2 linked regions of the Luteibacter rhizovicinus DSM 16549 genome follow. The main gene of each other region encodes a partner of the protein of the gene in region 2 in a complex. Links are inferred from orthologs where the notes say so. Each region holds a gene or a part of one and is shown on either strand. Other genes may lie near its edges. The genes, in order: accD and accC.

Region 1 (3,134 bases), 2.4 Mb from region 2 along the record:
GCTTCCATCGCCGGGCGCAGACGACCCTCGTACCGACGGGCCAACTCGCCAGCGAGCTCAACGATCTCGGCGTCCACGACGTGCGTGTCCTTCGACGCGGCGTCGATACCGCGCGCTTTCATCCGGAGCATCGCGATGAAGCCCTGCGCGACAGCTGGGGTGCCGGTCCCGACACGCCGGTAGTACTCAGCGTCGGGCGCGTGGCACCGGAAAAAAACCTGCACGTGGTCATCGAGGCCTATCGCGCACTCGCACGTCGGGTACCTCACGCACGCTGCGTCATCGTCGGCGACGGCCCGGGCCGGGCAGCGCTCGAAGCGGCTAACCCGGATGTGATCTTCGCCGGCACGCGCCGCGGCGATGAACTGGCTGCGTTCTACGCCAGCGCCGATCTCTTCGTCTTTCCCAGCCTCACCGAAACCTTCGGCAACGTCGTGCTCGAGGCGATGGCCTCCGGCATCCCGGTCGTCGCCTACGCCGAAGCCGCCGCGCGTGAGTTCATCCGCAACGGCCAGAACGGCATTCGCGTCGCGCCAGGTAACGAAGGCGGTCTGATCGAACGCGCGGCCACCCTGGGTGCCGATGCCACGGTGCGTACGGCCATGGGGCATGCCGCACGCGTTTCTGTCGCCAACCTCTCGCCCGAGTCGGTCGTCAACGACTTCGAAGCCATCATGCGATCCCTGTCCGAGGAGAATGTCCATGAACGGAGCACCGCCGTCGCCGCGTAGGGCGAGCCTCGATCGCCGCATGTGCGTCGCCGCCAATCGCTGGGGAGCACGCCGGGCCATCGGGATCTTCTTCGGCGCCATCAGCCGGCTCGGCGATGGCGTTTTCTGGTATTCGCTGATGACGGTCATCGCGCTCGTCGGCGGCTGGCACGGTGTCGCTGTGGCCGTCCAGATGGCCGTCACCGGTCTGACCGCACTGATGCTTTATCGCGTACTCAAGCGCTGGACGCGCCGTCCGCGACCGTTCCGCACCTGTCCCGGCGTCATCGCCCACGTACCGCCGCTCGACGAATTCAGTTTTCCGTCCGGGCATACGCTGCAGGCCGTGGCGTTCACCGTTGTCGCGGTGGCGCACTACCCGATCCTCGCGCCTTTCCTGATCGGCTTTGCGGCGCTGATCGGAGCGTCTCGTGTCGTTCTTGGACTGCACTATCCGAGCGATGTGCTTGCCGCGACCGTGATCGGCGCGGGTCTTGGCAGCTTGTCGCTGTGGGCGGAGCGCGTGCTGGTGTGACGCCATGTGGCGCGCTAGCCAGACCAAAAACACAAAAAGCCCGACCGAGTCGGGCTTTTTGCTATCGCCGCTGAAGCGGCTCCCACACCCTCACATCACGCGGCGGCGCGCGGCGCCTTCTGCATGATGCCGAGCATCGCGCCGAGCTTGTCGCGCATTTCGCGGCGATCGACGATGACGTCGATGGCGCCGTGTTCGACCAGGAAGTCGGGACGCTGGAAGCCTTCCGGAAGGGTCTCGCGCACGGTCTGTTCGATGACGCGAGGTCCAGCGAAGCCGATCAGGGCTTTCGGCTCGGCGACATTGATGTCACCCAGCATGCCCAGGCTCGCCGAGACACCACCGGTGGTCGGGTGGGTGAGCACGGAGATGTACGGCACGCCGGCGTCGCGCATGCGTGCCAGCGCAGCCGAGGTCTTCGCCATCTGCATCAGCGAAAACAGGCCTTCCTGCATGCGGGCGCCACCCGTGGCGGCAAAGCACACCAGGGCACTCTTGTCGGCCAGGGCGCGCTCGGCGGCCCGGGCGAACTTCTCGCCGACCACCGAGCCCATCGAGCCGCCCATGAAGGCGAACTCGAAGGCGACCGAGACCACCGGACGATCCAGCAGACGGCCGGACATCGCGATCAGCGCGTCCTTCTCGCCCGTGGCTTTCTGCGCCGCGGTGACGCGGTCCTTGTACTTCTTCTGGTCCTTGAACTTCAGTGCGTCGACCGCTTCCATCTTCGCCCAGAGCTCGGTGGTGCTGCCCTCGTCGAAGAAGGCGTTCAGGCGCACGCGCGCGCTGATCGCGTGGTGATGGCCGCACTTCGGGCAGACCATCAGGGACTTCTCGAGCTCCGGCTTGTAGAGGACCGTGCCGCAACCGGCACACTTTTCCCACACGCCCTCGGGCACCTTGCCCTTGTTATCGCCGGCCGCGCGCTGCTGGGCGCGGGTCTTCGGCGTCATGATTTTCTGCAGCCAGTTCATCGTTGTCTCCGTGGATCCGTTCTAACGCAACGGCCGTTCAGCGCGCGTCGAGCGCAGCGCGGATCGGCGCGAGAAATTCGTGTGCCCTGCCCGCGAGATCGTCTGCCGAGGTCGCGCCGGAAAGGCGGTCGACCAGGGCACTGCCGATGACCACGGCGTCGGCGAAGGCGCCGATCGCCACGGCACTGGCCGCGTCGCGAACACCGAAGCCGACGGCTACCGGTGCCTTCGACTTCGCTCGGATACCCGCCACGCGCTCGGCGATGTCGCCGGTGCTCAGCTGGGCGGCCCCGGTGATGCCAGCGAACGACACATAATACAGGAAGCCCGCGGCGGCCTCGCTGAGGGCGGTCAGCCGCGCTGCCGTGGTCGTCGGCGACGCCAGCAGGATCTGGTCGAGGCCGGCTGCCCGGAGCGGTGCGAGCACGTGCGACTCCTCCAGCGGACAATCTACCATCAGGACGCCATCGACACCCTTCTCCACGGCATCTTCGGCGAACTCCTCGTAACCATACATCTCGATGGGATTCAGATAGCCCATCAGGACGATCGGCGTTTCGTCGTCCGTCTCACGAAATGCCGCGACCCAGGCCAGTACATTGTGCAGGCCGACGCCCTTGGCGATGGCGCGCTCGCTGGCGTGCTGGATGACCGGGCCATCCGCCATCGGGTCGGAAAACGGTACGCCAAGCTCGATCACGTCGGCGCCGGCGGCGACCAGGGCGTGCAGCATCGGCACCATGTCATCGGGCGACGGGTCGCCTGCGGTGACGAAAGGAATCAGACCCGTGCGGCCGGCGGCCTTCAGCGCCGCAAAACGACGTTCGATGCGGCTCATCAGAGTTCGATCCCTTCACGCTCGGCGATCGTGTGCACGTCTTTGTCGCCACGACCGGAAAGATTGGCGAGCACGAG
Region 2 (3,265 bases):
CCAGGATCCTCGTCCTGCACGGACCCAACCTCAATTTGCTCGGCGTGCGCGAACCGTCGGTCTACGGGCATGAGACCCTCTCCGACATCAATGTCTCGCTGCAGGCCCGCGCCCAGGCGGCCGGCCACGAACTGAGCTGGTTCCAGTCCAACGCCGAGCACGAGTTGATCGCCCGCATCCATCAGGCACGCGACGAAGGCGTCGCCTGGATCCTGATCAACCCGGCTGCGTTCACGCACACGTCCATTGCCATCCGCGACGCCCTTGCCGGCGTGTCGATCCCGTTCATCGAGATCCACCTGTCCAATCCGCATGCGCGCGAGGCGTTCCGCCATCACTCGTATCTGTCCGACCTGGCCACCGGCGTGATCTGCGGCTTTGGCGGTGACAGCTACCGCCTGGCGCTAGAAGCCACCCTGCTCCGCCTGGCGGTGCCCGCGGCCTGACTCCCATTGGCGGTTCGCCCAGCCGGCGGACCGCATCCACCACCAGAAGGTTTGTCCCATGGACCTGCGCAAGATCAAGAAACTCATCGACCTGCTCGAGGAATCGAACCTCGCCGAGCTGGAAATCAAGGAAGGCGAAGAAGTCGTACGCCTGTCCCGCGTGCCGAAGGGCACCGCTGCGCCGCAGATGTACGCCGCCCCGATGCAGCAAGTCGCTCCGGTGGCCGCCGCTCCCGTCGCCGTCGCGCCCGCCGCCGCTGCACCGGTCGAAACCGGTCTCCCGGCTGGCCACGTGACCAAGGCGCCGATGGTCGGCACCTTCTACGCCTCGTCGACGCCGGGCGCCCCGGCGTTCGCCACGGTCGGCAAGCAGGTCAAGGCAGGTGAAACGCTGGGCATCATCGAAGCGATGAAGATGTTCAACCAGATCGAGGCCGACGTCTCGGGCACCGTCGTCGCTGTCCTGGTCGAGAACGGCCAGCCGGTCGAATTCGACGAACCCATGTTCGTCATCGCCTGAGGCCTGACACCATGCTCGAGAAGGTAGTCATCGCCAACCGCGGCGAAATCGCGCTGCGGGTGCTGCGCGCGTGCCACGCGCTCGGCATCAAGACGGTCGCGGTGCACTCCACCGTGGATCGCAACCTCAAGCACGTCGGCCTGGCCGACGAATCGGTATGCATCGGCCCGGGTCCCTCGGCCGACAGCTACCTCAACATTCCCCGGATCATCGCCGCCGCCGAGATCACCGACGCCCAGGCGATCCATCCGGGCTACGGCTTCCTCTCGGAGAACGCCAACTTCGCCGAACAGGTCGAGACCTCGGGCTTCATCTTCATCGGCCCGACCGCCGATGTGATCCGCCTGATGGGCGACAAGGTCGAAGCCATCCGCGCCATGAAGGCGGCCGGCGTGCCGTGCGTGCCCGGCTCGGGCGGCCCGTTGGGCGACGACACCGACGAGAACATCCGCATCGCCCGTGAGATCGGCTACCCGGTCATCATCAAGGCGTCGGGCGGCGGCGGTGGTCGCGGTATGCGCGTCGTGCGCACTGAGGCCCACCTCGCCAACTCCATCGTCATGACGAAGCAGGAAGCCAAGGCGGCTTTCAGCAACGATCAGGTCTACATGGAGAAGTTCCTGGAGAATCCGCGCCACGTGGAGATCCAGGTGCTTGCCGACGGCCAGGGCAATGCGATCCACCTCGGTGAACGCGACTGCTCCATGCAGCGCCGCCACCAGAAGGTTGTCGAAGAAGCACCGGCGCCCGGCATCACCCCGGAAATGCGCGCCCAGATCGGCAAGGTCTGCGTCGACGCCTGCCTGCGCATCGGTTATCGCGGCGCAGGCACCTTCGAATTCCTGTTCGAGGGCGGCCGCTTCTACTTCATCGAGATGAACACCCGTATCCAGGTGGAGCATCCGGTGACCGAGCTGGTGACCGGCATCGACCTCGTTCGCGAGCAGTTGCTCATCGCTGGCGGCGAGAAGCTCTCGATCCGCCAGGAAGACATCGTGTTCACCGGTCACGCCATCGAGTGCCGCGTGAATGCCGAGGATCCCGACACCTTCATGCCGAGCCCCGGCACGGTGAAGCGTTTCGAGGCGCCGGGTGGCCCGGGCGTACGCGTCGACACCCATCTCTACGATGGCTACCGCATCCCGCCGAACTACGATTCGATGATCGGCAAGATCATCGTGCACGGCCCGGATCGTGCCACCGCCATCGCGCGCATGCGCATGGCGTTGAACGAGACCGTGATCGAAGGCGTGAAGTGCAATATCCCGCTGCAGCAGCGCATCATGGCCGACGTCGGTTTCCAGCAGGGTGGACAGAACATCCACTATCTGGAAAAGCGCATGGCGGAGCAGAAAGAAACGCCGCCTCCGGTGTGAGGTTTCGATAAGAAGGCCGGAGTCACGCGGTGATCTCACTGCGTGACTTCGGCCTTTTTTGTTGCACCTGTGGCATCCGCGGCACCTGTGGGAGCCGCCCGACCCCTGTGGGAGCCGCTTCAGCGGCGAACCCTCAGGCTATCGGACCTTCGAGTGAGGCCTTGTGTTGCATCGGGTGAGCGGTTGAACCTCCTGCACGATGCGATGTTCGGCCTCGTTCGCGATATCAGCGCTGAGGATTCGCCGATGAATCGGCTCCTACAACAGCAGCGCCTCGAGCTTGTGGGCGGTGCGCGCGACCGCACGCAACCGCAGCGTGCGGTGGCGCGAGGGGCAAGGCCCTTGGGGCCGCATAAGCTGAGGGCGGCCCCGACTCCCTGACGGAGCGAGAGAGAAGCTACCGCCCGCCTCGAAGAGCTGCGCCGGCGGCCCCAAGGGCCTTGCCCCTCGCGGCTTTCGCTAGCGATGACTGCACTGGCTTCTTTGCTCTGTCGGCTTTTCGCCGCTGAAGCGGCTCCCACATGGTTTGATCACCGCTGAAGCGGCTTCCACATTTAACAGCTGTCCGATTCAGCTACGGCGACGACCGCTGATGCGCACCCAGTCTTCCAGCGTGCGCACTTCGAGATCCTCGAACCATTCCGCATAGCGCACCAGCAATTCCTCGTGCTGCCCATGAAGGATGCCCGACAGCGCGAACGGTGCACCCGGCTTCACGGCGGCGGCAAAGGTCGGGGCAAGCTCACCCAGCGGCCCTGCGAGGATATTCGCGACAAGCACATCGGCGAGCTCGGTCGGCGCCTCGCCCGGCAGATAGACGGCCAGATCCGCATGCACGCCGTTACGCTCGGCGTTGTCGTGCGAGGAAATGAGCGCTTGCGGATCGTTGTCGATGCCGACGGCGCGGGCGGCGCCCAACTTCA

The links.
Region 1: the proteins of accC (region 2) and accD are in contact, whole or in part, in a solved structure (PDB 8UXZ), measured with the Escherichia coli proteins. The link is inferred for Luteibacter rhizovicinus DSM 16549 from one-to-one orthologs.

Annotation. Positions count from the first base shown.
Region 1 is NZ_CP017480.1:3,393,513-3,396,646, reverse strand. Bases 281-3,097 are described here. They hold accD (acetyl-CoA carboxylase, carboxyltransferase subunit beta), read right to left. Parts: upstream 2,220-3,097; coding sequence 1,341-2,219; downstream 281-1,340. Other genes in these bases: trpB (tryptophan synthase subunit beta), read right to left, coding at 3,057-3,097; trpA (tryptophan synthase subunit alpha), read right to left, coding at 2,257-3,057; BJI69_RS15555 (phosphatase PAP2 family protein), read left to right, coding at 703-1,245; BJI69_RS15560 (glycosyltransferase family 4 protein), read left to right, coding at 281-731. Also shown: more of BJI69_RS15560, read left to right, coding at 1-280; more of trpB, read right to left, coding at 3,098-3,134.
Region 2 is NZ_CP017480.1:980,396-983,660, forward strand. The notes cover bases 212-3,159. They hold accC (acetyl-CoA carboxylase biotin carboxylase subunit), read left to right. Parts: upstream 212-977; coding sequence 978-2,342; downstream 2,343-3,159. Other genes in these bases: aroQ (type II 3-dehydroquinate dehydratase), read left to right, coding at 212-446; accB (acetyl-CoA carboxylase biotin carboxyl carrier protein), read left to right, coding at 505-966; prmA (50S ribosomal protein L11 methyltransferase), read right to left, coding at 2,913-3,159. Outside these bases: more of aroQ, read left to right, coding at 1-211; more of prmA, read right to left, coding at 3,160-3,265. UniProt on the Escherichia coli protein: This protein is a component of the acetyl coenzyme A carboxylase complex; first, biotin carboxylase catalyzes the carboxylation of the carrier protein and then the transcarboxylase transfers the carboxyl group to form malonyl-CoA.